Regions from separate parts of the Streptomyces sp. f51 genome, predicted to be linked through region 3. Evidence: riboswitches for the same ligand, from Rfam matches in the RefSeq annotation. Region 3 holds a riboswitch; each other region holds the start of a gene.

Region 1 (7,318 bases), 1.4 Mb from region 3:
CTCCGGCACCGGTGTCCGCTTCATGGAGGGCGCGGTCCTGTCCGTGCCGATCGTGGGCACGTACCTGTCGTTCTTCCTGTTCGGCGGCGAGTTCCCGGGCGGCGACTTCGTGGCCCGCTTCTACTCGGTGCACGTGCTGCTGCTGCCGGGCATCATGCTCGGCCTGGTCGTCGGCCACCTGATCCTGGTCTTCTACCACAAGCACACGCAGTTCGCGGGCCCCGGCAAGACCAACGAGAACGTCGTCGGCATGCCGCTGCTGCCCGTCTACATGGCCAAGGCCGGAGGCTTCTTCTTCCTGGTCTTCGGTGTCATCGCGGCCATCGCGGCGATCGCCTCGATCAACCCGATCTGGGCCATGGGTCCCTACCGTCCCGACATGGTGTCCACGGGCGCCCAGCCCGACTGGTACATGGGCTTCTCCGAGGGCCTGATCCGTGTCATGCCGGGCTGGGAGATCAACCTCTGGGGCCACACGCTCGTCCTGGGCGTGTTCATCCCGCTGGTGATCTTCCCGCTGGTCCTGGTCGCGATCGCGGTCTACCCGTTCATCGAGTCCTGGGTCACCGGCGACAAGCGCGAGCACCACATCCTGGACCGCCCGCGCAACGTCCCGACCCGGACCGCGTTCGGTGCCGCCTGGATCAGCTGGTACTTCGTCCTGCTCGTCGGCGGCGGCAACGACATCTGGGCCACGCACTTCCACCTGGCGATCAACTCGATCACCTGGTTCGTGCGCATCGCCTTCTTCGTCGTGCCGGTGCTCACCTTCATCGCCACCAAGCGGATCTGCCTCGGCCTCCAGCGCCGGGACCGGGACAAGGTGCTGCACGGCCGCGAGTCGGGCATCATCAAGCGCCTGCCGCACGGTGAGTTCATCGAGGTCCACGAGCCGCTCAGCCAGGACGCGCTGCACACGCTCACCGCGCACGAGCAGTACAAGCCGGCCGAGATCGGCCCGACGGTCGACGAGAACGGTGTCGAGCGCAAGGTCTCGGGTGCGCAGAAGCTGCGCGCCAAGATGAGCAAGGGCTTCTACGGGGAGGAAGGCCAGATCCCCAAGCCCACCGTCGAGGAGTACAAGGAGATCACGAGCGGCCACGGCCACCACTGATCCCCGGCAGTTCGCCACGGCAGGAGCCCCGTCCGCGCAGCGGACGGGGCTCTTCGCCGTCCCGCGGCTGGATAGGGTGGACTCACCCGGTGCCGCGGGGTGAGTTCATCCCGTGCCACCCACGACCGTGTCACCGGCGCCGTCCCATCCGCGACCGCGTGACCTACGAACCCAGGAGCGACCATGAGCGCTGTGAACCCCGCTGGAGGCGACACCGCGGCGGGCCGTTCCTGGCCCGCGGTACTGAACGGACTGCTCGAAGGCCGCGACCAGAGCGCGGACGACACGGCCTGGGCGATGGACCGCATCATGCGCGGCGAGGCGACCGACGCGCAGATCGCCGGGTTCGTGGTGGCCCTGCGGGCCAAGGGCGAGACCGTCCAGGAGATCGTCGGACTCGTCCGGGCGATGTACGAGCACGCCAATGTGATCGAGGTGCCCGGGCACACGGTCGACATCGTCGGAACGGGCGGCGACGGCGCGAAGACCGTCAACATCTCCACGATGTCCTCGATCGTGGTGGCCGGCACCGGCGCCAAGGTGGTCAAGCACGGCAACCGGGCCGCGTCCTCCGCGTCCGGCTCTTCGGACGTGCTGGAGAAGCTCGGCGTCAACCTCCAACTGCCCGTGAAGCGGGTGGCCGAGGTGGCCGAGGAGGCCGGGATCACCTTCTGCTTCGCGGTCAAGTTCCACCCGGCGCTGCGTCATGTGGCGGCGGCCCGCGGCCAGTTGGGCATCCGGACCACCTTCAACGTGCTCGGACCGCTGACCAATCCGGCGCGGGTGAAGGCTCAGGCGGTCGGTGTCGCCGATCTCCGGATGGCGCCCATCGTGGCGGGCGTATTCGCCGAGCGCGGCAACTCCTCGCTGGTCTTCCGTGGCGACGACGGCCTCGACGAGCTGACCACGACCGGGGGCTCCCACGTGTGGGTCGTCCGCGACGGCAGGGTCACCGAGGAGCGTTTCGACCCGCGTGACGTCGGGCTCGACATCGTCCCGGTGGAGGCGCTGCGCGGCGCCGACGCCTCGTACAACGCGGAGGTCGCCCGGCGCCTGCTGGACGGCGAGCAGGGGGCCGTACGGGACGCGGTCCTGCTGAACTCGGCGGCGGCCCTGGTGGCCCTGTCACCGACCGGGGAGCCGCTCGCCGGGCAGCTCCGCGACCAGATGGACCGGGCGGCCGAGTCGATCGACTCGGGCGCCGCCAGGCGCACCCTGGAGCGCTGGGTGGCCGCCAGCAACGCCTGATCCCCGCATCGGAGCCACGCGGGATCCCGCGCGGGACGCAGTCCGGATCCTGGACTGCGTCTTGCGCGGGGAAGATCCTCTGGCAAGATGCTGTACCAGGTCATGAGTGACAGCCATCAGGCCCCGGCCGGCTGTCCGGCAACCCTCCGTCCGTGGCGGGGTGCCCCGGGTGAAGACCAGGTCGTAGGCAGCGAGGCCTACGGCAAGCGCGGACCCCTCCCGCTCTCCGGGCGGACCACCAGGGGTCCTGGTCGTTCGAGGGAGCCTTCTGTGAGCAAGCGAATGCGCTAGGGCGCCGAGCCCCGCCTCCGCACACCCTTTTCACCTCCTCCCGCGCTGAGCGCCGCCCTCCGGCGGCCGGCTCGCGCGGTGATCCCGCCTGCCTCTCACAGGAGCTCGCCATGTCTGTCTCCACCGTTGCCGCCGACCAGAGTGTTTGTGCCCCGCTGCCCGTTCTGGGCCGGGATGTCACCGTCCCCCTCGTCACCGGAGGCGAGGTGACCTACGCGGCCCTCGACTACGCCGCCAGCGCGCCCGCCCTCCAGCGGGTGTGGGACGACGTGGCCGCGTACGCGCCCTACTACGGCAGCGTCCACCGGGGCGCCGGCTACCTCTCGCAGCTGTCCACCGACCTCTTCGAGAACGCCCGCAGGACCGTCGAGGAGTTCCTCGACTGCCGCGCCGACGACCAGGTCGTCTTCACCCGCTCCACCACCGACTCGCTCAACCTGCTCGCCGCGGCCCTGCCGGCCGACTGCCAGGTCTTCGTCTTCGAGACCGAGCACCACGCCTCGCTGCTGCCCTGGCGCGACGCCCGGGTGACGTACCTGAACGCCCCGCGCACCCCGGGCGAGGCCGTCGACACCCTGGAGCGTGCCCTCGCCGCCCGTGACCCCTACGGACCGGCCCTGGTCTGCGTCACCGGCGCCTCGAACGTCACCGGGGAGCTGTGGCCCGTGCGGGAACTGGCCGCCGCCGCGCACGCCCACGGCGCCCGGATCGTCCTCGACGCCGCCCAGCTCGCCCCGCACCACCCGGTGTCGGTCCAGGACCTCGACGTCGACTGGGTCGCCTTCTCCGGGCACAAGCTGTACGCGCCCTTCGGCTCCGGTGTCCTCGCCGGCCGCTCCGACTGGCTGCGCGAGGCCGACCCCTACCTCGCGGGCGGCGGCGCCAGCCGCAAGGTCACCCGGCGCGCGGACGGCGGCGTGGACGTGGAGTGGCACGACAGCGCCGCCCGCCACGAGGCCGGCTCGCCGAACGTCATCGGCGCCTACTCGATCGCGTCCGCGTGCAAGGCGCTCACCGAGGAGGGCTTCGACAACCTGCTCGCCCGTGAGCGGCACCTGATCCGCACCGTTCGCGCGGGCCTCGCCGAGGTCCCCGAGGTCCGGGTCCTCTCCCTGTTCGGCGACGACGCCCCGCGGGTCGGCGTCATCTCCTTCGTCGTCGAGGGCTGGAACAGTTCGCACTTCGCGGCCGCGCTCTCCGCCGAGTACGGCATCGGAGTGCGCGACGGCCTGTTCTGCGCCCACCCGCTCGTCCGCACGCTGCTCGGCAGCGCCCCGGAGACCCAGGGGGAGTGCGGGGCCCCCGAGGCGGCCCCCGGCGAGAAGTCCCTCAACGCGATCCGCGTCAGCTTCGGGGCCGGCACCCCGGACGAGCACGTCGAGCGGTTCGTCCGCGCCGTGCGCGAGCTGGTCCGTGACGGCGCGCGCTGGCAGTACCGCACCGAGGGCGGCCGCTGCGTCCCCGCGGTCTGACACCGGGGACAGCCCCGCCCGGAGGCGGCGCCGCGTCGGTCAGGAGTCGAGACCGATCGCGAACGCCGCCTCCAGGTCGTGCTGGGAGTACGTGCGGAACGCCACGTGCGTGTCCGTCGCCTCGACGCCGGGGATCTTGCTGATCCGGCCGGGGATGACGTCCGCCAGGTCGTCGTGGGCGTGGACCCGGACCATGGCGATCAGGTCGTAGGTGCCGGTGACGGAGAAGACCTCGCTGACGCTCTCCAGCGACGCGATCGACTCGGCGATCTCGGGGATCCGGTCCACGCTGGTCTTGATGAGGACGATCGCGGTGATCACGGCTGGTTCTCTCCCTAGGGGGCCGCTGCTGGGGATCTCACCCTACTCGCGGTCCACGGGACCCGGCCGCTCCACCGGGGGCCCCGGCAGCACCCCGAGGGAGGGCACGACCGCCGGGCGGCGGCGGAACCGCGCCCAGGCGTAGACGAATCCCAGGGTGAAGCCCACGAGGTGGGCCAGATACGCCACCCCGGGGCCCGAGGAGCTGCGGCCCGCGGCCAGCCATTGCAGGGTGAACCAGAACGGCAGCACCACCCAGGCAGGGAACCGCAGCGGCAGGAAGAACAGGAACGGGAAGAGACTGGTCACCCTGGCCCTGGGGAACAGGTACAGGAACGCGCCGAGCACCGCGGAGATCGCCCCGGAGGCCCCGACCAGGGACTGCTGGGAGGTCGCGTTGGCGGCCGCGTACCCGAGCAGGGCCAGATACCCGCAGCCCAGGTAGAAGAGGGCGAACTCCAGGTGTCCCATGCGCTCCTCGGTCATCAGCCCGAAGACGTAGAAGAAGAGCATGTTGCCCAGGAGATGGAGCCAGCTGCCGTGGATGAACAGGGCGGTCGCGGGGGTCAACGCCTCGCCCGGCGCCCCGCCGAACAGACCGGCCGGCACCACGCCCCAGCGGCGGAAGTACGCCCGCTGCGCGACCAGCAGCTCGTCCCCGGTGCCGTACGCGGGATCGAGGCCCGAGGCGGGACCGATCACGAAGATCAGGCAGCACAGGACGATCAGCCCGTACGTCACCGGCGCCGACCGGCCCCTCAGCGCCCTTCCGACCGTCGCACTCCAATTGCCGATCATGGTGCAGAGCATGACGTAACAGGACCGATGGGTACGGACCGCCTCGCCGCCGTGGACACCCGAGCGTCGAGTACCCGCCAGGCCGTAGGGTTACGAGCCATAGCACCGGGAAAACCGGCGCCGGACGGACACTAGAAGGAAAGCGGCTGCCCTATGACGGTTCCCCTGCCCGACGCGAAGACCCGCTGGCGCTGTGCCCTCTGCGGCAACCTCACGCGTTTCGACGTGACCCGCTCGTCGAAGGTCGTCGAGTATGTGCACCTGGACCTGGCCGGTGAGCCCAAGGTCGAGGAGCGCGAGGTAGTCAGTGAGACCATCGAGTCGGTGCGGTGCCGCTGGTGCAACGCGGTGGATCAGGTCGAACTCGTGGACAGGCCGGGCGCCGGCTCCTGAGGGAGCGGGCCCCGCACGGATATTGGGGTGAACGGATGGTGGAGACCACAGGCGGGGAGCCGGACGACGGCACCGCCGAGGTGCTCGACCGTCCGCTGCCCGACGGCGTGCGCCGACGGGTCGTGCAGATCGTCTCGGACGGCTTCGGCGGACTGACGGTGTCCGAACTGCCCGTGCAGTTGCGGCAGTACGCCCGATTCGCTCCGAATCGTCGTGCCAAGTTCGCCGGCAACGCGATGGCGGCGGCGCTGGAGACCGACCCGCTGTTCAGACAGCGGATCGCCGAGAAGCTGAGAGAGGCCCAGCCCGAGATCGTCGGCGCTCTCGACTCGGGCGCGCCGCCCCCGGCCGCGGATCCGCTGGACGTGGCGGCCGCGGCCTACGTCGTGCGCCCCGCGGGCTGGGTGAAGCTCGTGACCGCCGCCGGTGAGGAGGCCCTGCGGGCGGACGCCGAGCGCGCCGACGAGGAGAGCCGCGCCGAGCTCGACCGGCTGCGCGCGGAGCTCGCGGAGGCCCGCGGGCAGACGCGCTCCGAGACCGAACGGCTGCGCGTGGAGCTGGAGTCGGCCCGCAGGGAAGCGGAATCGCTTCACCGTAAGCTGCGCGGGGCCCTCAGCGACGTCAAGCGCGGCGAGGCGGCCCTGCGCAAGCTCCAGGCCGAGGCGGAGGGGGCGAAGGCGGAGAGCCAGACCCAGGTCTCCGCTGCCGAGAGTGAGACGCGGCGGCTCAAGGCGCGTCTGGCGGAGGCCGAGGCGGCCCTCGAGGCCACCCGCAAGGCCGCCCGCGAAGGGCGCAGCGTCGAGGACATGCGGGTGCGGCTGCTGCTCGACACGGTCCTGGAGGCGACCCAGGGGCTGCGCCGGGAACTGGCGCTGCCCCCCGTCTCCGTGCGGCCCGCCGAGACGGTCGAAGCGGTCGAACCGGGACGGATGACCCCGAAGGACATCGCCACCCGAGCGCTGTCCGAGAACGACCCCGCGATCCTGGACCAGTTGCTCGCGCTGCCGCAGGCGCACCTGGTCGTCGACGGCTACAACGTCACCAAGACCGGCTATCCCCAGATGCCGCTGGAGAAGCAGCGGCTGCGGCTGCTCGGCCAGCTCTCGCAACTGGCCGCGCAGACCGGCGCCGAGGTCACCTGTGTCTTCGACGGGGCCGAACTGGCCGCACCGGTGCTGCTCGCGCCCCCGCGCGGGGTGCGGGTGCTCTTCTCCAAGCCCGGTGTCACGGCGGACGAGCTGATCCGCCAACTGGTGCGCGCCGAGCCACCGGGGCGGCCGGTGATCGTCGTCTCGACCGACCGCGAGGTGGCCGACGGGATCGCGAAGGCGGGCGCCCGCCCGGTGGCGTCCGCGGTGCTCCTCAAGCGTTTCTCGCGCGGCTGAGCGACTCCTCTCCCGCGCGGCTCGGCGACCCCCTCCGGCGCGCTCCCTTGACTCCCGTTTCCCCGCGTTCCCGCGCGTCCGGCGATCCGCGGCCTAAGTCGCATGGGCCACGTACGCACCATGCGTAACGTCTGGGCCCGATGCCCGAATTGGTCCCATCTTCACGCGACGTAGTGTCAAGCGAACATCACTGCTGGTGAGTTGATGGCAAAGAATGCGCTCCGTGACAAAGAATTTTCAGGTTTGGATTTGAACTGATCACAAGTAGGTCACTAGGGTCGTGCCTCGAACCTCCA
Region 2 (7,318 bases), 4.7 Mb from region 3:
CGTGGACGGCTCCTGGAACACCATCGCGGCGTGGGTGCCGCGCAGTTGGCGCAGACGGGCCGGGGACGCGGTGAGTACGTCCTCGGACGGTTCGGCGGTGCCGTCGCCGAGCAGCACCCGGCCGCGGGTCGTCGCGGTGGCGGGCAGCAGGCCGAGGACCGATCTGGCGGTCACGGTCTTGCCGCTGCCGCTCTCGCCGACCAGGGCCAGTGTCTCTCCCGGAGCGAGGGCCAGGTTCACTCCCTTCACGGCGGGAGCCGGGCCGGTGTCGGTGGCGAAGGTGACCCGCAGGTCCTCGATGCGCAGCAGGTCAGTCATCGTCCGTGCCCTTGTCCGTCGTCGTGGGTGCCGCCGCCGCGGCCCGCCGCCGGAGCCGGGGGTCGGCCAGATCGGTGAGGCTCTCGCCGAGGAGGGTGGTGCCGAGCACGGTGAGCACGATGGCCAGGCCGGGCGGGATCGCGGTCCACCACAGCCCCGAGGTGACGTCGGCGACCGAGCGGTTGAGGTCGTATCCCCATTCGGCCGCCGAGTTGGGCTCGATGCCGAAGCCGAGGAAGCCGAGTCCGGCGAGGGTGAGGATGGCCTCGGAGGCGTTGATCGTGAAGATCAGCGGGAGGGTGCGGACCGCGTTGCGCAGCACGTGCCGGAACATGATCCGCCGGGTTCCGGTGCCGATCACGCGGGCCGCGTCCACGAAGGGCTCCGCCTTCACCCGGATCACCTCGGCCCGTACGACACGGAAGTACTGCGGGACGAAGGCCACGGCCACCGAGCAGGCCGCCGCGCCGAGACCGCCGGCGAGACTCGACCGGCCTCCGCTGATCACGATCGACATGACGATGGCGAGCAGCAGCGGCGGGAACGCGTAGAGCGCGTCGGCCAGCCCGACCAGCGACCGGTCCAGTCTGCCGCCGAGGTATCCGGAGACCAGGCCCAGGACCGTGCCGGGCACCACCGACAGCAGCAGCGCCGCGAGGATGATCTCCAGCGCGGTCCTGGCTCCCCACACCGTGCGGGACAGGACGTCGTACCCGGCGATGGTGGTGCCCAGCGGATGGGCTCCGCTCGGGTGCTGCTGTGATCCGAACAGACCCGACTCGTTCTGGAGTTGGGCGTAGCCGTGCGGGGCGAGCAGCGGGCCGAGGAGCGCCGCGAGGAGGAAGAGCGCCGTGAGGACCGCGCCGGTGAGCAGCATGGCGCGCTGCACTGCGCCGCCGGTCCGCAGCCGCATGCGCAGGCGCTGCGGCAGGGGTGTCCGGCGGCGGAGGAGAAGCTGTGCCACGGCTCAGTACCTCACTCGGGGATCGATGAGGGCCGCGAGGATGTCGACGAGGAAGTTCGTCACCGCCACGACGACGGCGAACAGGGCCACGATGCCCTGCACGGCCGGGAAGTCACGCACCGTCAGGTAGTGGGCGAGTTCGTAGCCGAGTCCCTTCCACTCGAAGGTGGTCTCGGTGAGCACCGCTCCGCCGAGCAGTCCGGCGACCTGGAGTCCGAGGACGGTGACGACGGGGATCAGGGCGGGCCGGGCCGCGTGCCGGGTGATCAGACGGAGGGGCGACACGCCCCGGGACCTGGCGGCCTCCACGTAGTCGGCGGAAAGGGTGCCGATCAGGTTGGTGCGGACCAGTCGCAGGATGATGCCGGCGACGAGCAGACCCAGCGCCACGGCGGGCAGGACCGCGTGCTTGAGGACATCGACGACGGCCGCCCCGTCGCCGCTCCTCAGGGCGTCGATGAGGTAGAGCCCTGTCGTGCTGGACTGGTCCTGGAGGAAGAGCTGGACGTCGGTGCTGGCCCGGCCGGACGCGGGGAGCCAGCCGAGCCGGATCGCGAAGACCAGTTTCAGCAGCAGTCCCACGAAGAACACGGGGGTGGCGTAGGTGAGGACGGCGAACAGCCGCAGCGCCGCGTCGGGCGCGCGATCCCGGTGCGCGGCCGCCACCAGGCCGAGGGGGACGCCGACGACGAGGGCCACGACGAGTGCGTTGATGGCGAGTTCGGCGGTGGCGGCGCCGTAGGTGCCCAGGACGTGGGTCACCGGCTGGTTGTCGGTGACGGTGTGACCGAAGTCGCCAGTGGTCAGGGACCTGAGGTAGTCGAGGTACTGGGTGAGCAGCGGCCGGTCGTAGGCCGCCTGGTGCAGTTTGGCCTGGAGCTGGTCCGGGGTGAGCCGGTCGCCGAAGGCGGCGCTGATCGGGTCTCCGGTGGCGCGCATCAGGAAGAAGACCAGGCTGACGAGGACGAGCACGGTGGGGATGATGAGGAGGAAGCGGACCACCAGATAGCGGGTGAGTCCGTACCCCGCGGCGCCGCCTGCCGGGGCGGCGGCGGGGACGTCCTGGGTCAGGGTGCTCACTTCTTCGCGAGCCCGGCCCAGCGGAACTGGTACGCGCTGCTCAGCTCGTCGGGCACACCGCTGACGTCGGTGCGGGTCACGATCGCGGTGGAGCCCTGGAGCAGCGGCAGCAGGGGCACCGAGGCGGCGGCCTTGTCCTGTGCCTGCTTGAGCAGTTCGGCGCGCCTGGCGGTGTCGGTCTCCGTCTCCTCCTTCTTGATCAGCTCACGGACGGCGGGGTCGGAGTAGTCGTTGGCGACCCAGCTGTTGGCCGAGTAGAAGGGCGAGAGGTAGTTGTCGGCGTCCAGGTAGTCGGCATACCAGCCCAGTTGGTAGAGCGGGTACAGGTGCTTGACGCGGTCCTTGCCGTACTGGGTCCACTCGGTGGACTGGAGGTTCACCTTGAACAGTCCGGTGGCCTCGAGCTGGGACTTGACCAGCGCGTACTCGTCGGCCGAGGAGGAACCGTAGTGGTCGCTGTTGTACTGGAGGCTGAGGGTGACCGGGGTGGCCACCTTCGCCGCCTTCAGGCGCGCGGCGGCGGCCGCCTGGTCGGGGCCGCCCTTCTTGTCACCGTAGAGCGACTTGAAGGAGGCGGTGGCGCCGGTGAGTCCGTCGGGCACGGAGCTGTACAGCGGCTGGTAGCTGTTCTTGTAGACCTGCTGCGCGAGTTGGGCCCGGTCCACGGAGTCGGCGACGGCCTTGCGTACGGCCAGCGCCTTGGCCTTGTCGGGCTTCTTGGTCTTGGTGCCGTACGGCTGGGTCCGGAAGTCGAAGACGATGTAGCGGATGCCGTTGCCCGAGCCGGTGTGGACCTTGATGTCCTTCTTCTTGGAGAGGTCGTCGAGGTCGGCGGTGGTGAGCGTGCGGTAGACGGCGTCGACGGTGCCCTGCTGGACGTCGAGCTTGAGGTTGCTCGCGTCGGTGTAGTACTTCAACTGGATGTTCTTGGTCTTTGCGGCGCCCAGACCGCCGCCGTAGGCGCTGTTGGCGGTGAAGGAGACCAACGAGTTCTTGTCGTAACTGCGCACGCCGTACGGGCCGTTCCACGGTTTGCCCGCGACGATCGACTTGTCGTCGAGGATCTTGTCCGCGGGGAAGACCTGTTCGTCGACGATGTAGCCGGCGGCGGTGGACAGCACCTGCGGGAACAGCGTGTCGTTGGCCGACTTGAGGGTGAAGACGATGGTGGTCGGCGCCGGGGCGGCGACGGAGTCGAGGTCGTACAGGAGGGACGAGGGACCGTTCTCGTCGGCGATCTTAAGGGTGCGGTCGAAGCTGAACTTCACGTCGGACGACGTCAGTTCGTGGCCGTTGGCGAACTTCAGGCCCTTCTTCAGCGTGACCGTGTACTCCTTGGGGCCGGTCAGCTCGATCCCGGTGGCCAGGTCCGGGGAGACCTCCGTGGCGCCGTTCCTCACGCTGAGCAGGGTCGCGTAGACCTCGCTCTCGATGGTGCCGGAACCCGCGTCCCAGGAGCCCGCGGGGTCCAGGGCGGTGACCTGGTCCGTGGTGCCGACGGTGATCCCCGCTTCCGCGGAGCCGGTGGAGCCCTTGCTGCTCGTGCAGCCGGTCAGGGCCACCAGGAACGCCGTGCCGAGCGATATCGCGCCGAGGGTCCGGACGGGTCTGGTGGTGTCGTGCTGTGCCATGGCTGGTCTCTGCTTCCGCATGGTGGGGTGCACGAAGGGGCTTCGGCAGGCAGGGCATGCCGAGCGCGCTGTCGTGTGAAGGAGGTGGAGTGTGGGTGCCGGTCAGCCGTGACAGAGACAGCTGCAGACCAGCAGCAGATCGACGTGGCGCCGGGAGCACAGCACAAGGGCCGTTGGCACGCTGTCCTCCCGGGAATGTCGTCGGCCCTCGGACCGATGGGAACGCACTTGCAGAACAGGAAAGATCCGCCGAGCCTTCACCTGGGGCACCCCACTGCGTCGAGGGTTGCCGTCCGGCCAGCCAGGGCTTGATCACCGGAACTCGTAGCTCGCGCTCACCGTAGATTCCCGGTTCCCCCGGCGTCAAGGGCGCGCGGCAAGCGATATGATTGCAATCTGATGGGCCGTCACATTGCAATCATATTGCGCGGGACCGGACCTTCAGAAGAGAAGCGTAAACTGCGGCCGGAAAAGCGTGAGAACCAACTGACCACCCATGGTGAGCGGTTGCTAGGGTTCAGCCATGCAGATAGGCGTCAACGTCCCCAATTTCGGACCCGGCACCGACCCGGAAACCCTTTCCCGTTGGGCCAGGACGGTGGAAGGCCTCGGTTTCGACCTCTTGATGGTCTCCGACCACGTGGCCATCACATCGGATGTCGCGAAACAGTATCCCGCCCCGTTCTACGATCCTTTTACGACGCTCTCCTGGCTGGCCGGTTTAACGACCCGGGTAAAGCTGGGCACCACGGTTCTCATCGCGCCCTACCGGCATCCCCTGCTCGTCGCGCGAATGGCCGCCAACCTGGACCAGCTTTCCGGCGGCCGGCTGATCCTCGGGGTCGGTGTCGGCTGGGCCAGGGAGGAATTCGACGCGCTCGGCGTTCCCTTCGAGCGGCGTGGCGCGCTCACCGACGAACTGCTGGAGACCCTGCGCACCGCGTGGGCGGACGAGGCGGACTACCGGAGCGGGCAGATCCCCATCTGGATCGGCGGCAACAGCGACGCGGGACTGCGCCGGGCGGCCCGCCTCGGCCTGCCGTGGCACCCGCTCCGGTTCACCATGCCGTGGTTCCGTGACGCGGTGGACCGCCTGAAGGGCATCGCCGCCGAACTCGGGCAGCCCGCGCCCGATCTGGCGCCGCGCATCGTTCTCCGGCTCACGCCGAAGCCGGTCGACCATCCGGACCGCCGGGCCGGCGAGGGCACCATCGAGCAGGTCCTCGACGACATCGAGCAGTTGCGCCTCGCCGGTGCCGGCACGGTGGTCCTCGACCCCTACAACGGCGACCCGGACGAGACCCTCAGGCCCGAGGTGGCGTGGCAGGCGCTGGCCACCGTGGCCGCCCACCTGGCATAGCCCACACCCCACGCCCACGCCCACGCCCACAGAGACGGAGCCACGGTGGCCCCCAACACCCACGACACTCACCACGGCGACAGCCCCGACGCCGGTGACACCGGCCGGTCCTCCGCCGTCAGCGCGGCCGACCTGGTCCATCTCCGCCGCTGCCTGGACCTCGCGGCCGAGGCCGTCGACGCCGGTGACTGGCCGTTCGGCTCGCTGCTGACCGACGCGGACGGCAAGGTCCTGGCCGAGGACCGCAACCGCGAGTCCAGCACCGGGGACCCGACCCGGCACCCCGAGTTCGAACTCGCCCGCTGGGCCGCGACCAACCTGAGCCCCGAGGAACGGGCCACGGCGACCGTGTACACCTCGGGAGAGCACTGCCCGATGTGCGCGGCCGCGCACGGCTGGGTCGGGCTGGGCCGCATCGTGTACGCGAGCTCGTCCCAGCAGGCCCGGGACTGGAAGGCCGAGTGGGGCGTGCCCATCACCTCGCCCCTGAGCCCGTTGTCCATCCGGGACGTCGTCCCCGGCCTGGAGACCGCCGGCCCGGTCCCGGAACTGGCCCAGCAGGTCAAGGAGTTGAACCTGCGCTTCCGGGCCCGCATCGACGCGGCCGGCTGACGGCACGAAAGAGCGCATCGGGGCCCGGCGGCGTGACGCGCCGCCGGGCCCCGTTCCCGTGTGGACGATCAGGCGCGGATCAGACCATGAACTGGTCGTACCTGGCCATGTGTTCCTGCAATTCCTCCAGGCTCGGGTTTCGCCCGTTGGCCGTGAGACGCCCCAGACCGCGGAAATAGTCCTCGCGATCGTAGATCGGATAGAACATGATCAGCAGAGTGGCGTCCTCCTTGCCCCGGTTCGTGAAACCGTGCGGCTCCCCCTTGGGAACGTAGGCGAACGCGCCCGGTTCGCCCACCACCTTCCGGTCGCCGATCGTGAACTCGATCTCACCACGCACCACGTAGAACATCTCCGTGGACTTCTTGTGCACATGCGGACTGGCGCCCTTGGCCTCGGGAGCCATGTGATGCTCGAAGAATCCGAACTCCCCCTCGGAATCCGGTGTGGTGAGCTTCAGGTACGTCCTTTTCGTGTCCCGGATGTCGACGAACTCTCCCCCGCCCGGCGGAACATACAGCGGAACAGACATTTCTCTCCCAGGGTATTGTCGATACAGGTGGTGCCGGTATCTGTGGTGTCGGTATAAATGTTGCCGATACAGGTGTTTCAGGTGGCCTCGGCCAGACTCGGGTCCTGCCGCGGCCGTTTCGCCGCCTCCGCCTGCGCCCACCGGCCGATCGCGGGAGCGGCAAGGCCGCTCGCGGCGAACAGCGCGGCCAGCGCGACCCATCCCGCGGCGCCGACCGTGACGATCAGGCTGACCAGGATCGGTGCCGCGATCTGCTGCACGGCGACCCCGAGCCAGAAGACCGAGAGATAGACGCCCTCCTGGCCCGGTGCCGCGAGCAGATACGAGCCGCCCCAGCCTCCGGCGGACTGCCACAACTCGCCTCCCGTCAGCGCGATCATGGCCAGCACCAGCGCGCCGACGGCGAGTACGACCGGCAGCCTCGGTGCCGTGACGAGCAGCAGACAGCAGGCAGCGAGGGAGACGCCGGCGCGCACCAGGGCCCGTGCCGCACCTGGGATGTCGTCGGTCCCCCGGCTCGCCCGCACCTGCAGGAGCACCGCGAGCACGGTGTTGACCGCGACGAGCGGGGAGATCAGCGCGGCGGAGACATCGGTGTGTCCCACGATCCACAGCGGTATGCCGATGCTCAGCAGAGTCATGTGCATGGTGAGGATCGCGTTGATCCCGGCGAACGAGAGGAACGATCCGTCGCGCAGTACGCCGACCGAGAACCTCCGGCGAAGGTTCCCCGTCGGTGCGTTGAGCAGCGGCAGCCGGGACGCCACCGTCGCGAGCACCGCGAACGAGGCGGCGTTGAGCAACAGGATCACGGTGTAACC
Region 3 (7,318 bases):
GGCCGGGCGCCGTCCAGGTGCTCGATCGCGGGGGTACCGCCCGAGGGCCGCGCGGCATAGCGGCCGGGTTCGGTCTGCTCCGCGCAGCGCATGAACGCCGTGGCCCACCGCCAGGTCAGGAAGGCCACCCGGTCGGCGCCGAGCATGCCCGCCATCAGCTCCGCGCGGATGTCGTCCGGGAGCATCCGGAAGTAGTCCTCGGGTGCCCAGGGGGTGTGGGAGAAGTGGCCGATGCGCAGGTCGGGGCGCAGCTCGCGGAGCATCCCGGGCACCAGGCACAGGTGGTAGTCCTGGACCAGCACGGCCGCGCCCTCGGCCGCGTCCTCGGCCAGCGCCTCGGCGAAGGCCCGGTTGTAGGCGCGGTACGACTCCCACTGGCGCCGGAACTCCGCGTCGAAGACCGGCTCCAGCGGGGTCTGGTACAGCATGTGGTGGACGAACCACAGCACGGAGTTGGCGATGCCGTTGTACGCGTCGGCGTGCGTGTCCGCGTCGATGGCGAGCATCCGTACGCCGTCCTCGCCCACCCCGCGCCCGACCGCCTCCCGGTCGCCGTCGCCGAGGGCCGAGCAGACCCACAGGGCGCCCGCGTCCGGCCCGATCGCCGAGAGGCCCGAGACGAGTCCGCCGCCGCCGCGCCGGGCGTGCAGCGAGCCGTCCTCCCGTACCTCGTAGGTGACCGGGCCGCGGTTGGAGGCGACCAGGATCCTGTGGGCACCATGCATTGAAGCCATGCCTCGAAACCTAGCCCCGTCTCGAAACGCTCAAACGCGCCCTTCGGCCGTATGCGATGCGCGGCCGCGGGCGCCGGACTACGCGGCTCTGCGCGTCTGGTACTCGGAGATTTCGGTCATCGGCGGCCTTTCCTCGGTGTCCACGGAGTAGGTGCGCGGCCGGAAACCGTCCCGGTCGCGTTCGAACTGGGTGAGGGAGGGGCGGATCAGATGGCCGCGGGCGAGCCGGAGCTGCGCGGTGCGGTAGATCGCGGCGGCCATGCGGCCGAGCGCCTGGCCGTCCTGGTGGCGGTGCTTGCGCACCCCGACGTCGACCTGGGCGAGGGCGTCGAGGCCCACGAGGTGCAGGGCGTCGACGAGCATGCCCAGCTCGACGCCGTAGCCGACGGGGAAGGGGAGCTGTTCGAGCAGCGAGCGGCGGGCCGCGTACTCGCCGCCGAGGGGCTGGACGAAGCCCGCGAGCTGCGGCCAGTGCATGTTCAGCAGGGGGCGGGCCATCAGCTCGGTGACCCGGCCGCCCTGTCCGCCGCCGCCGGCCATCGGGCGGTCGTACATGGCCTTGACGAGGTCGACGCCCGGCTCGGTGAGCAGTGGGCCCACGATCCCCGAGACGAAGTCGGACGAGAACTCCCTGAGGTCCGCGTCGACGAAACAGACGATGTCCCCGCTCGTCACGAGGAGCGAGCGCCACAGCACCTCGCCCTTGCCGGGCACGGCCGGTATCCGCGGGAGGATGTCGTCGCGGTGCACGACCCGCGCGCCCGCGGCGGCGGCGACCGCGGAGGTGCGGTCCGTCGAGCCGGAGTCGACGACGACGATCTCGTCGACGAGGGGCACCTGCTGCATCAGGTCGTGGCGGATGATCGAGACGATCTCGCCGACCGTCTCCTCCTCGTTGAGCGCGGGCAGCACGACACTGACGGTCGAGCCGGTGATGCGTTTGGCTGCCATGAGCTTGTGGAGCGGGCGGTCGGTCACGGACCAGGAGCGTGTGCTCAGCCAGCTCTCGACTTCTCTCAGCACCGTCTGCGGCTCCTCACTGTCTGATCACACGCTCTCATCGGCGTGCCCGCTGCGGCCAGCGGCAGATCGATTGGCTCGTCTCGCGGTTCGGACGACTATCTCAACTGTCCTGGCCTTCGGTTACAGTCTTGAACAACGCGCATGACCATCGCATGTCCTGGATCGTCGGCGCGTATCGCGTTCAACAGTTCAACAATCAAATACCGCTCATCCAGAGGGGCAGAGGGATACGGCCCGATGAAGCCCCGGCAACCCTCCAGCCGGTCTCGTACCGATCGATGTCGATCGCGTCGCGAGGCTCCCGGCTCGGGAAGGTGCCAAATCCGTCTCACGGCGAAGTGCGCCGTGAGGAAGATGAGGAGAAAGGGCCTCGCCTCCATGGCTGCGCAGACAGTTGCAAGCACCACGAACTCCGCCGACTCGGTGGATCTCGGCCCGGCCGCGGCGCTTTCCTGCCGCGAGTGCGGACACCGCGTCCCGCTCGGCCCGGTCTTCGCCTGCGAGGAGTGTTTCGGCCCGCTCGAGATCGCCTACGACTTCTCGGCGTACGACACCGAGGAACTCCGCAAGCGGATCGAAGCGGGACCCGCGAACATCTGGCGCTACGCGCCGCTGCTGCCCGTCCCCGCGGACGTGGCGGACAAGCCGAACATCAACCCGGGCTGGACCAAGCTCGTCCAGGCCGACAACCTGGCCCGTGAGCTGGGTGTCGACGCCGGAAAGCTCTTCGTCAAGGACGACTCGGGCAACCCGACGCACTCCTTCAAGGACCGCGTGGTCGCCCAGGCCCTCGAAGCGGCCCGCGCCTTCGGCTTCACCACCCTCTCCTGCTCCTCCACCGGCAACCTCGCCGGAGCGGTGGGCGCCGCGGCGGCCCGCGCCGGCTTCCGTTCCTGCGTGTTCATCCCGCACGACCTGGAGCAGGGCAAGGTCGTCATGGCCGCGGTCTACGGCGGCGAGCTCGTCGGCATCGAGGGCAACTACGACGACGTGAACCGTTTCTGCTCCGAGCTGATCGGCGACCCGGCCGGCGAGGGCTGGGGCTTCGTCAACGTCAACCTGCGGCCGTACTACGCCGAGGGCTCCAAGACCCTGGCGTACGAGATCTGCGAGCAGCTCGGCTGGAGGCTCCCCGACCAGCTGGTCGTGCCGATCGCCTCCGGCTCCCAGCTCACGAAGATCGACAAGGGACTCCAGGAGCTGATCAGGCTCGGGCTGGTCGAGGACAGGCCGTACAAGATCTTCGGCGCCCAGGCCGAGGGCTGCTCCCCGGTCTCCGTCGCCTACAAGGCCGGCCACGACGTCGTACGGCCGCAGAAGCCGGACACCATCGCCAAGTCGCTCGCCATCGGCAACCCGGCGGACGGACCGTACGTCCTGGACATCGCGCGGCGCACCGGCGGCGCGGTGGAGGACGTGAACGACGGGCAGATCGTGGACGCGATCAAGCTGCTCGCGCGCACCGAGGGCATCTTCGCGGAGACCGCCGGCGGGGTGACCGTCGGTGTCACCCGCAAGCTCATCGAGAACGGTCTCCTCGACCCGACGCTGACCACCGTCGTGCTGAACACCGGCGACGGCCTCAAGACCCTGGACGCGGTGGCCTCCGACACCGGGCTGACCGCGACCATCCGCCCGAACCTGGACTCCTTCCGAGAGGCTGGCCTCGCATCATGAGCGTCAACGTCCGCATCCCCACCATCCTGCGCACCTACACCGGTGGCGCCGCCGAGGTGTCGGCCGAGGGCGCGACCCTCGCCGAGGTCATCGGCGACCTGGAGAAGAACCACACGGGCATCGCCGCGCGCGTCCTGGACGACCAGGGCAAGCTGCGCCGTTTCGTCAACGTGTACGTCAACGACGACGACGTTCGCTTCGAGCAGGGCCTGGAAACCGCGACCCCGGCGGGGTCCGGCGTCTCCATCATTCCGGCCGTCGCCGGAGGCTGATCGTTACCCTCGGTAATGCCGAACACATCGCGTTCACAGAATTGCCCCCTCCGCGAGACAAGCGGAGGGGGCAATTCTGTAGGGTTGAACGCGCTAGAGTTGGGGAAGCCCGTTCGCTTTCGATGTTGGTTTCATGCCGGACGCATATGAGTTGCTGTTCGAGCGCCGACAAGAAGTAGCCAAAGTGGCTCGCCTTTTTGGGCATTTTATGGCATTTGTGGGGCCCGACTTGCCCCGGATCCTCGCGTAATCTCCGCAAATCATTGATCGGCCATGCCCAGAATTCTCGTCCGACTGACCTGTTGCAGAGGGCAGTTGGACAGATACATTCAGCCGCGGTCGACGCGTTCCGGCGCACACCCCCAACCGTTTGGGGGGTGAGGTCTGACCCGGATCCGCGAAGTGCGGATCTGTGCAAGGGCCAGTAATAGGGGAGTTAGGCATGGCTCAGGGCACCGTCAAGTGGTTCAACGCGGAGAAGGGGTACGGCTTCATCGCGGTCGACGGTGGTGCGGACGTCTTCGTGCACTACAGCGCGATTCAGATGGACGGCTACCGCACCCTTGAAGAGGGTCAGCGAGTGGAGTTCGAGATCTCGCAGGGCCAGAAGGGTCCGCAGGCGGACATGGTCAAACTCGCCGTCTGATCCGGGCGCGAACGACCAGCGACTCAACTCACGCACGAGGGGCCCGCATCCCACCAGGGATGCGGGCCCCTCGTGCGTTCCCCGGAGGCTTCCAGGGGGCTCGCTTCGCGAGCGCACCTTGCACTCGGCGGGGTCGAGTGCTAATCATTGGCGTTAGCACTCTCCCAGTGAGAGTGACAGAACTTGGATCGGGCCGGCGAGGCTCACGGGCCTGTGGGGCAAGGAACCACAGGGTTCGAGGGCCGTCCGTCGCGGGCGCGGGCGCGATCCGGAGCAATCCACCCCGTCCGGGAGGACCACTTCACATGGCCAAGATCATCGCGTTCGACGAGGAGGCACGGCGCGGTCTCGAGCGCGGGATGAACCAGCTCGCCGACGCCGTCAAGGTCACCCTCGGCCCCAAGGGCCGTAACGTCGTCCTCGAGAAGAAGTGGGGCGCGCCCACGATCACCAACGATGGTGTTTCCATCGCCAAGGAGATCGAGCTCGAGGACCCGTACGAGAAGATCGGCGCCGAGCTGGTCAAGGAAGTCGCCAAGAAGACGGACGACGTCGCCGGTGACGGTACGACCACGGCGACCGTCCTCGCCCAGGCGCTCGTCCGCGAGGGCCTGCGCAACGTCGCCGCCGGCGCCAACCCGATGGCGCTCAAGCGCGGTATCGAGAAGGCCGTCGAGGCCGTCTCCGGTGCCCTGCTCGAGCAGGCGAAGGATGTCGAGACCAAGGAGCAGATCGCTTCCACGGCCTCCATCTCCGCCGCCGACACCCAGATCGGCGAGCTCATCGCCGAGGCGATGGACAAGGTCGGCAAGGAAGGCGTCATCACCGTCGAGGAGTCCCAGACCTTCGGTCTGGAGCTGGAGCTCACCGAGGGTATGCGCTTCGACAAGGGCTACATCTCGGCGTACTTCGCCACCGACATGGAGCGTATGGAGGCGTCGCTCGACGACCCGTACATCCTGATCGCCAACTCCAAGATCGGTTCCGTCAAGGACCTGCTCCCGCTCCTGGAGAAGGTCATGCAGTCGGGCAAGCCGCTGCTGATCATCGCCGAGGACGTCGAGGGCGAGGCCCTGTCGACCCTGGTCGTCAACAAGATCCGTGGCACCTTCAAGTCCGTCGCCGTCAAGGCCCCGGGCTTCGGTGACCGCCGCAAGGCCATGCTCGGCGACATCGCCATCCTCACGGGCGGCGAGGTCATCTCCGAGGAGGTCGGCCTCAAGCTGGAGAACGCGGGTCTGGACCTGCTGGGCCGCGCCCGCAAGGTCGTCATCACCAAGGACGAGACCACGATCGTCGACGGCTCCGGCTCCGCCGACCAGGTCGCCGGCCGTGTGAACCAGATCCGTGCCGAGATCGAGAACTCGGACTCGGACTACGACCGCGAGAAGCTCCAGGAGCGTCTGGCGAAGCTGGCCGGCGGCGTGGCCGTCATCAAGGCCGGTGCCGCCACCGAGGTCGAGCTCAAGGAGCGCAAGCACCGCATCGAGGACGCCGTTCGCAACGCGAAGGCGGCCGTCGAGGAGGGCATCGTCGCCGGTGGTGGCGTGGCCCTGCTCCAGGCCTCCTCGGTCTTCGAGAAGCTGGAGCTCACGGGCGACGAGGCGACCGGCGCCAACGCCGTGCGTCTGGCCCTTGAGGCCCCGCTCAAGCAGATCGCCGTCAACGGTGGCCTGGAGGGTGGCGTCATCGTCGAGAAGGTGCGCAACCTTCCCGTCGGCCACGGCCTGAACGCCGCGACCGGCGAGTACGTCGACATGATCGCCGAAGGCATCATCGACCCGGCGAAGGTGACCCGTTCCGCTCTTCAGAACGCCGCCTCCATCGCCGCGCTGTTCCTGACCACCGAGGCCGTCATCGCCGACAAGCCGGAGAAGGCCTCCGCGGCCGCTCCGGGCGGCATGCCGGGCGGTGACATGGACTTCTGATCGACCCCGGTCGATCACCGTCCTGACGTTCCGAGGGCGGCACCTTCCCCCAGGGGAGGGTGCCGCCCTCGGGCGTTCCCCGGCCCGGCTCCGGCGGCGGACGCGAGTACGCCGGGGGCTGGGCGTGGCCCGGATCACAGCGGCCCGCGCGGGCACCGCGGAATGCCGCGCCCGGTACGTCGGTTGACGCTGACGAGCAGTCGATGCACGTGCACATACCGTACGGAATCTCCTGCCTCGCAGACCGCTCGACGTCATACCGACCACCTCTTCGAGGAGCCCCCACGTGACCGCTGACGCCGCGTCCCGCGCCGCCGAGATCCTGTCCCGTCCCGTCTCCATCAACGGCCTGACCGTCCCGAACCGGATCGCCATGGCCCCGATGACCCGGATGTTCTCGCCGGGCGGTGTCCCGGGGGAGAACGTGGTCGGCTACTACTCCCGCCGCGCCGCCGCGGGTGTCGGTCTCATCGTGACCGAGGGCACGTACGTCGGCCACGACTCGGCCGGCCAGAGCGACGACGTGCCGCGCTTCCACGGAGAGGACCAGCTCGCCAGCTGGGCGAAGGTCGCCGACGCCGTGCACACGGCGGGCGGCACGATCGTCCCGCAGCTGTGGCACATAGGCATGGTCCGCAAGGCGGGCGAGCCGCCCATCGCGGACGCCCCGCCCGTCGGCCCCTCCGGCCTCTACAAGGACGGCGCCCAGGTCACCGGCAAGTCCATGACCCAGCAGGACCTCGACGACGTCATCGAGGCGTTCGCCAAGGCCGCCGCCGACGCCGAGCGCATCGGCTTCGACGGGGTCGAGCTGCACGGCGCCCACGGCTACCTGCTCGACCAGTTCCACTGGGCCGGCACCAACCGGCGCGAGGACGCCTACGGCGGCGACCCGGTGGCCCGTACGAAGTTCTCGGCGGAGATCGTCGCCGCGGTGCGGGCGGCCGTCTCGCCCGAGTTCCCGGTCATCTTCCGCTACTCGCAGTGGAAGCAGCAGGCCTACGACGCCCGGCTCGCGGAGACCCCGGAAGAGCTGGA
Region 4 (7,318 bases), 3.2 Mb from region 3:
GCCTACCACCTGCTGCGGACCCTCGTCCACGACGGATACATCCGCAAGCTGGACGACGGCGGCTTCATCCTGGGCGACAAGATGCAGACGCTCCAGACCCAGGGCCGGGGGCAGGCGCTGCTCAGCCGGGTCCGTCCCACTCTCGCCGCCCTGCGCGACGAACTCGCCTCGGCCGCCTACCTCACCTTCTACGAGGAGGGCGAGATCAGGGTCGCCGAGATCGTCGACGGGCCCCGGGCACCCCGGGTCGACCTCTGGGTCGGATTCGAGGACGCCGGCCACGCCACCGCTCTCGGCAAGTCCGTACTGCGGGAACTCGACGAGGAGTCCCGCAACGACTACCTCGCCCGGCACACACTCGCCGACCTCACCCCGCGGACCATCACCAGCCGGCCGGAACTGCTCCGGCGCCTGGCCACGTCGCCCGTGGCCCCTGCGGTCACGGACCTGGAGGAGTACGCTCTCGGAACGGTCTGCGTCGCCGTACCCGTCTACAGCGGGGACACGCTCGGTTCGCTCGGCGTCTCGCTCCCCGCGGAGCGGCTGCCCCGGCTCCGTGAAGTGGTGACGAAGCTGATCCCGACCGCGAACCGCGTGACCAGGGGCCTGTCGCTCACTATTTGAAATCTCCGTGCTTGTGGATCACGTCTCGAACGTCTTTCCTAGACCAACCGGACATTTCAGGGATGAACCCAGGTGAGGACTGCGGACGAGAATGAGTCGGGCCCGAGAGCACACTGGCGAGCACTGGCTGAAACGGACGTTCGGGAACCGAGGATCCGGTTCCTGGGCGGCGGCCCGCAAGCGCGCCGCCCACCTCGCCTTCGGCACATCGGTGCTGCCCTTACTGATCGTCGGCGCCATCGTGCTCGTCGACCTGGCGGGCCGGGCGGGCATCCTCTGGCTGCCGCTGCTGGCCGCGGGACCCGCGCTGGCGGCCACCACCAGCCGGCCGTACGGGGTTCTCTGCGTCGGCTTCCTGGCCTCGGTGCTGAGCGCGGTGCTGGGCATACGGGACGGCGTTCCGGGCGGCGAGCTCGTGGCCGTCCTGTCCGCGCTGGCGTCCGTCACCCTGGCGAGCGTCCTGGCCAGCGCCCTGCGCTGGCGCCGGGAGCGGGTCCTCGCGGCCGTACGCTCGGTCGCCGAGGCGGCGCAGCACGCGCTCCTCGCGCCCATTCCGTCGAACGTCGGCCCGTTCCAGGTGGCCGTGCGCTACAGCGCCGCCGCGGCCGAGGCCCGGATCGGCGGCGACCTGTACGCGCTGGTGCCCACACCGCACGGCGTCAGGATGATCATCGGTGACGTCCGGGGCAAGGGGCTGCCGGCCGTCGGTACGGCCGCGCTCGTGCTCGGTGTCTTCCGTGAGGCCGCCTACGACGAACCCGACCTTCTCGCCGTGGTCGCCAGGATCGAACGGAGCCTGGCGCGCAACCTGGGCTTCGACGACTTCGTCACCGCCGTGGTCGCCGGCTACCCCGAGCCGGGCCGGCTGGAGGTCGTCAACTGCGGACACGCTCCTCCGCTGCATGTCCGCGCGTCCGGCACCGTCGTGTCGGTCGACCCCGTCGATCCCGCTCCTCCGCTCGGGCTGCGGGCCCTGACGGGGGAGTCCCCGAGCCTCCAGGTGCTGCCGCTGGCCGACGGCGACCAGCTCCTGCTGTACACCGACGGCGTCACCGAGGCCCGCGACCACGGCCGCGAGTTCTACGCCCTCGCCCAAGGGCTGGCACGGCATGTGTCCGACGAACCGGCCACCACGCTCGCCGCGCTCGACGCCGAGCTCCAGGCCCATGTGGGCGGGCGTCTGCACGACGACGCGGCGCTGCTGCTGCTGCGCAAGCCGGTCCCCGCCGAACCGGTGACCGCGGTCGGCGCGGGCACCCCTCCCGCGGTCGCCGGGGTGGGCTGCGGCGGGGGCCCGGAATAGTCGTGCGGGTGAGGGGGGTGGGCGACTGAGGTCGCTCACCCCCCTTCCGCGTGTCCAGGCGTGCGACGGCGCACGCCTGGAGGGGCCCGGGTCAGTGCCGGGCGAACTGGAGCCGGGTCGGCTGCACCGCGTCGGGACGCAGCGCGATGCCCTCGACGGTCAGGCGTTCTCCGTAGATGTCGGTGATCCTGACGGTGCCGCCGCATCCGCCGCCGTCCTCCGCGAGGAAATAGTTGTAGGCGGTGCGTGGAAGCGGCCGCCATCCGCCGCCGCTGCGCAGTTCGAGCCGGGCGACCGGATTCCTGTGCCCGATGACCTGGAGCGCGCACCAGTAGCGGCTGGACCCGGTCTTGTAGCGCAGCGCGACCGTACCGGCGGTGCCGGGGCTCAGCAGCTTCCAGGTGATCGGGATGCGGCCGGCCGAGAGGTTCGCGAGCCGGGCGAACGCCTGCGCGCTGAGGTCGAGCTGCCCGGGAGCGCAGCCCGTCGGGCATTCATTGGTGATCAGGACCGTGACGGTGGCGCCGCCGGCCGCGCGGACCAGCACGTACGCCCCGCACGCCTTGGACGTCTCGTAGTCGGTGTGGTTCATCGCTGCGGTCAGGACGTCGTCGCCCGGACCGTAGGAGCAGGAGCCGTCCCCTTTCCCGGCGTCGTACGTGGTCGCCACTCCTCGGTAGCCGACCCCCGGGCGGATCCGTCCCGCCAGGGAAGCGGCCGTCGCCGCGGCCCGCGGTGCGTCCGAGGCCGACGGCCGCGCCGACGTGGCGGAAGGGCGGGCCGTCACGGACGGGGAGAGCGTGGGATCGGGCGACCGCCCGGCCGTGGGGGACGTCGATCCGGACGCGGTCGCCCGGCCCGGATCCGGGGTCTGCCGGGAACCGCCGGCCGTCGAGGCGGCGGGATGCCCGGCCGTGTCGGCGGAGTGGGCGCCGGGACGGAACGCCACGACCAGACAGACCAGGGCCCCCGCCGTGACCAGCGCGACCAGGGCGGCGCTCCGCGGCCTCGGCCGGCGTCCGCGCCGCCCTGCGGATCGGCTCGTTTGCTTCATGCGCATCCGTTCTCCACCCGCGCGGGACCGAGCGGGACTCGTCGCATGTCTACTACGGACCACGTGTTGACGGGGTCACGTCCAACGAATCCGACGGATCTCGTTCCGCGGCGGGCGTCAGGCCTCCGCCGCCAGGGGCACCGCCTCGGTGCCGGGCCTGAAGGCGGGGTGGTCGCCGAGACGGCGTACGTAGTCCACGAGCCGGGGACGCGCGCCGAGGACCTCCGGGCAGCCAAGACCGGTGAGCGCCACCCAGACGTCGACGTCCGCCGCCGTGAGCCCGTCGCCCAGGACGTAGGGGTGCCCGGCGAGTTGGCAGTCGAGCAGGTCGAGGGCCGCCGCGAGCTCCGAGGGCCGGGCGGACGGGGTGACATCGCGCTCCAGCAGATCGCGGAGGGCTTCGATGTCGGCGGTGAGGGACGGAGGGCAGAGCGTGGAGGGGCAGGTCGTGGTGTGGCCGGAGAGCAGCCCCGCCAGGTCGCGGAGGATGTCGGGCGTGTGGTTGCTGACGATGCGTCCGCTCCAGCGGTCGCACAGCGCGGGCGCGGTCAGCGGCCCGTCGAAGTGATGCTCGGTGGCCTCGTAGGCTCGGCGCAGCGAAGCGAAGGCGTCGGGGGTGCGCACGGGGTCCACGAGGAGCGTGGTGGCGACCGAGTCCGACAGCCCGAGCAGCCCGAGCGTGATGGCGATGCGCAGCGAGTGCGGACAACTCCGCGACAGATACAGCTCGTAGCGGTGCGGAGCCGGGTAGAAGCCGCCGGCCAGGCCCACGCCGATGCGGCTGTCGACACGGCGGGGGAGGACGGAGGGCGCGGCCGCCGGCGTGAGCCGAAGGACCGAGGGCAGCGAAGTCTGCTCACAGGGACGGGCGTTGGCGGAACTGGACGTGCGCGAAGCTGTCTCGGGCATGACTCTCCCTGGGGGAAGAAGGAAGCCACCGCCGCTTTGTGGGCACCGGCGGCCGGGATGCGGATTGACTGCGCCTGTCGCACCGGTCCGGATCGGACGGACCGGTCGCGGATCAGTAGGCGCTGGAGACACGCAACAGATCGATGTGCAGGCGCCTCGTCAAGCCGTTCCTTGGCATTCCCACCGGTCCCCACCTCAGGGCTCGCGAGACGCGAGACCACGCTTGTCCCGCCGCACCGGCGGAACCCGGTCGTCACCCGGGGCACCCCGTCGCGGTGGAAGGGTTGCCTGTCAGCGGGCCGGGGCCGATGACCTCCGGAGCGGACGGAACCGCACCGAGGGCGCTGACAATCGTGACCGTCCATGTCAGTCTCGGGGCGCCCTGTTGTGCCGTCAAGAAGGCCGACAACACGGTCTCACCTGGTGGTCACCCGCATTGACATTCTTTTCGGGACGGGCCTAACGTGCGGCCCACAACGGGATGCCTTTTCGGCCGGAGAAGAAATGGTGACGGCGATGCACACAGCTGACGGGACGGCCGCATGGCGGCGCACCGGTCGCGATGTGCTCTGCGCCGACCGCTCCGTGGACCTGCTGCGCGTCAACAGCGCCCTGTGTACGGGCATGTGTCGCCCCATCAGCCAGGGCTGACGGTTCCTCCGAGTCTCTGACGACCGCCGCTGTCGCGGCGCGTCCCCTCACCTGTCCAGCACCCGTTTCGCGTGCGGCCGCGCACCGCCTCGTACCGAGCGTCTCCTTTCTCGGCACGGCGTCGCCGCCTGCGCGGATCCGGGGTGTCCGAATCCGCTGGAGCTCTCCATGAGTCAACTCCCAGGCAGCGCCGTGTCCTTCGGGCCGGCGACGCCGACCGAGGCGATCCCCCGCACCGACGACCCCGCCGCCCCCGCACCTCTGGCGGCTCAGCGGGTCCTTCCGCTCCGGCGCCCCGGCCGCTGGATCGTCACCGCCGTGGTGCTCGTGCTGGTCGCCCAGATCGTCCACGGCCTGGTGACCAACCCCTTCTACCAGTGGGACCGCTTCCAGTACTGGTTCCTGCGCCCGACCATTCTCGACGGTCTGCTGATCACCCTCGAAGTCACCCTCTACAGCGCCCTGCTGGGCCTGCTCGGCGGCATTCTCCTGGCCCTGGCCAGGCTCTCCCGGAGTCCGGTGCTCCGCGCGGTGAGCTGGGTCTACACCTGGCTCTTCCGTTCGGTACCCCTCATCGTGGTCCTGCTCTTCCTCTACAACTTCAGCGCGCTGTACCAGACGCTGAGCGTAGGCGTTCCGTTCGGTCCCGCCTTCTTCACCTTCGACGAGTCCCGCCTGGCCACCGACATGGCCGTCGCCGTCGTCGGACTGAGTCTGAACGAAGCGGCGTACGCCTCCGAAGTGGTACGCGGCGGTCTTCTCTCCGTGGACCAGGGGCAGCACGAAGCCGCCTCCGCCCTCGGCCTGCCGAAGCGGTACCAGTTCGCGAGGATCGTCTTCCCGCAGGCGCTGCGCTCCATCACCCCCAACTACGTCAACCAGCTCATCGGTCTGATCAAGGGCACCTCGCTCGTCTTCTACGTGTCCCTGCTGGACCTGTTCGGATCCGTGCAGAGCATGGGCAGCACCTACCCCGGCGACATCGTGCCGCTGCTCCTCGTCGCCACCGCCTGGTACCTGATCCTCACGAGCGTCGTGTCCGTCATCCAGTTCTACGTCGAGCGGTACTACTCGCGGGGCGCGCTGCGCACCCTGCCGCCGACCCCGTTGCAGAAGGTACGAAGCGGTCTGCGCGAAGCGCGGGCCCGGGTCCGCAGGGAGACGGCGATATGACCGGCGTGACGAGCGAGACGCGGCCCGCGGCGGTCGAGGTGCACGACGTCCACAAGTGGTACGGCATCCAACAGGTACTGAACGGCGTGGAGTTGACCGTACGGCCCGGCGAGGTCACGGTGATCCTGGGGCCGTCGGGCTCGGGGAAGTCCACCCTCCTGCGCGTGATCAACCACTTGGAGAAGCCCGAGGTCGGCCATGTGAGCCTGAACGGCGAACTCATCGGTGTACGCCGGCACGGCGACCGGCTCAAGGAGCTGAGCGAGCGGGTCATCCTGGCCCAGCGCAGCCGCATCGGGTTCGTCTTCCAGAACTTCAACCTCTTCCCTCATCTGACCGTGCTGGACAACGTGGCCGCCGCCCCGGTGGCGACCGGCAGGCTGTCCAGGCCCGGAGCGCGGGAGCTGGCCCGCGAGCTGCTCGCACGGGTGGGTCTCGCCGACAAGGCCAACGCCTACCCACGGCAGTTGTCGGGCGGTCAGCAGCAGCGTGTGGCCATCGCCCGCGCCCTGGCCCTGCGGCCCGGGGTCATCCTCTTCGACGAACCGACGTCCGCCCTGGACCCCGAACTGGTCGGCGAGGTCCTCGCCGTCATCAAGGACCTGGCCCACAGCGGCACCACGCTCGTGATCGTCACCCATGAGATCGGCTTCGCCCGTGAGATCGCCGACCGGGTGGTGTTCATGGACGGCGGGCGGATCGTCGAACAGGGACCGCCCGAGCAGGTGCTCGACCATCCGCGGGAAGCGCGCACCAGAGAGTTCCTGAGCAAGGTGCTCTGACCGCTCCCGCCAGGACGCCCCGCGCGACACCGCTCGACGGGCGCTCCCTCGTGCTGCCTTCCTCCACCCACAGCGGGGCAGCCCCCCGATTCCGCGGCCCGCCCGGGCCGCTCCCCCACACTCCTCACCGCACACCCGAAAAGGAAAGCCATGCGCACCCTCGGCCTGAACAGCAGGACCCTCCGCGGCGTCGCCGCGACCGCCGCCGTCGCCTCCCTCGCCGCCTCTCTCGCCGCCTGCGGCGCGGACAGCGACGCCGCCACCCGGACGCGGACCGACGCGACCGGAACGGTGACGGTGGGCGCCCTGTCCAACGGCGCCGCCAAGGAGACCGCACTCAAGGTGTCCGAGGTCAAGTCCATCAGTGCCGAACTGCCCAAGTCGGTGGCGAAGAAGGGCACGTTGGTGGTGGGCATCGGCGCGCTGCCCGCCGGATCACCGCCGTTGAACTTCGTCGGCTCGGACCAGAAGACGCTCACCGGCAGCGAACCCGACCTCGGCAAACTCGTCGCCGCGGTCCTCGGGCTGAAGCCGGAGGTGAAGAACTCGACCTGGGAGAACCTCTTCGTCGGCATCGACAGCGGCAAGGTCGACGTGGCCTTCTCCAATGTCACCGACACCGAGGAGCGCAAGAGAAAGTACGAGTTCGCCTCCTACCGGCAGGACAACCTCGCCTTCGAGGTCCCGAAGAAGAGCACGTGGAACTTCGCCGGCGACTACCGGAACCTCGCGGGCAGGACCGTCGCGGTGGGCGCCGGCACGAACCAGGAGAAGATCCTCCTGGAGTGGAAGGCGAAGCTCGCCAAGGAGGGCAAGAAGCTC

Evidence for each region. A riboswitch is a leader RNA that binds a small molecule or an ion and turns the genes downstream of it on or off. The one in region 3 is predicted to bind S-adenosylmethionine.
Region 1: another riboswitch for S-adenosylmethionine. It lies ahead of WJM95_RS08335 (aminotransferase class V-fold PLP-dependent enzyme); the one in region 3 lies ahead of thrC (threonine synthase).
Region 2: another riboswitch for S-adenosylmethionine. It lies ahead of WJM95_RS34880 (ABC transporter substrate-binding protein); the one in region 3 lies ahead of thrC (threonine synthase).
Region 4: another riboswitch for S-adenosylmethionine. It lies ahead of WJM95_RS00215 (cell envelope biogenesis protein OmpA); the one in region 3 lies ahead of thrC (threonine synthase).

The regions. Positions count from the first base shown of each region.
Region 1 is NZ_CP149798.1:1,863,326-1,870,643, reverse strand. Features, by position in the region: gene WJM95_RS08345 (cytochrome bc complex cytochrome b subunit) at 1-1,114, shown strand, start outside; gene trpD (anthranilate phosphoribosyltransferase) at 1,298-2,362, shown strand; SAM riboswitch class IV at 2,461-2,577, shown strand; gene WJM95_RS08335 (aminotransferase class V-fold PLP-dependent enzyme) at 2,764-4,125, shown strand; gene WJM95_RS08330 (Lrp/AsnC ligand binding domain-containing protein) at 4,165-4,446, opposite strand; gene WJM95_RS08325 (rhomboid family intramembrane serine protease) at 4,489-5,244, opposite strand; gene WJM95_RS08320 (hypothetical protein) at 5,398-5,637, shown strand; gene WJM95_RS08315 (NYN domain-containing protein) at 5,673-7,022, shown strand.
Region 2 is NZ_CP149798.1:7,996,250-8,003,567, reverse strand. Features, by position in the region: gene WJM95_RS34895 (ABC transporter ATP-binding protein) at 1-318, opposite strand, end outside; gene WJM95_RS34890 (ABC transporter permease) at 311-1,282, opposite strand; gene WJM95_RS34885 (ABC transporter permease) at 1,286-2,362, opposite strand; gene WJM95_RS34880 (ABC transporter substrate-binding protein) at 2,359-3,993, opposite strand; SAM riboswitch class IV at 4,213-4,323, opposite strand; gene WJM95_RS34875 (LLM class flavin-dependent oxidoreductase) at 4,517-5,353, shown strand; gene WJM95_RS34870 (nucleoside deaminase) at 5,486-5,965, shown strand; gene WJM95_RS34865 (cupin domain-containing protein) at 6,045-6,497, opposite strand; gene WJM95_RS34860 (MFS transporter) at 6,575-7,318, opposite strand, start outside.
Region 3 is NZ_CP149798.1:3,293,252-3,300,569, reverse strand. Features, by position in the region: gene WJM95_RS14395 (trehalose-6-phosphate synthase) at 1-734, opposite strand, end outside; gene WJM95_RS14390 (glucosyl-3-phosphoglycerate synthase) at 813-1,757, opposite strand; SAM riboswitch class I at 1,962-2,118, shown strand; gene thrC (threonine synthase) at 2,136-3,434, shown strand; gene WJM95_RS14380 (MoaD/ThiS family protein) at 3,431-3,706, shown strand; gene WJM95_RS14375 (cold-shock protein) at 4,149-4,352, shown strand; gene groL (chaperonin GroEL) at 4,658-6,280, shown strand; gene WJM95_RS14365 (NADH:flavin oxidoreductase) at 6,567-7,318, shown strand, end outside.
Region 4 is NZ_CP149798.1:46,986-54,303, reverse strand. Features, by position in the region: gene WJM95_RS00230 (IclR family transcriptional regulator C-terminal domain-containing protein) at 1-624, shown strand, start outside; gene WJM95_RS00225 (SpoIIE family protein phosphatase) at 716-1,927, shown strand; gene WJM95_RS00220 (expansin EXLX1 family cellulose-binding protein) at 2,019-2,981, opposite strand; gene WJM95_RS00215 (cell envelope biogenesis protein OmpA) at 3,099-3,890, opposite strand; SAM riboswitch class IV at 4,105-4,249, opposite strand; gene WJM95_RS00210 (hypothetical protein) at 4,407-4,541, shown strand; gene WJM95_RS00205 (amino acid ABC transporter permease) at 4,710-5,714, shown strand; gene WJM95_RS00200 (amino acid ABC transporter ATP-binding protein) at 5,711-6,496, shown strand; gene WJM95_RS00195 (ABC transporter substrate-binding protein) at 6,647-7,318, shown strand, end outside.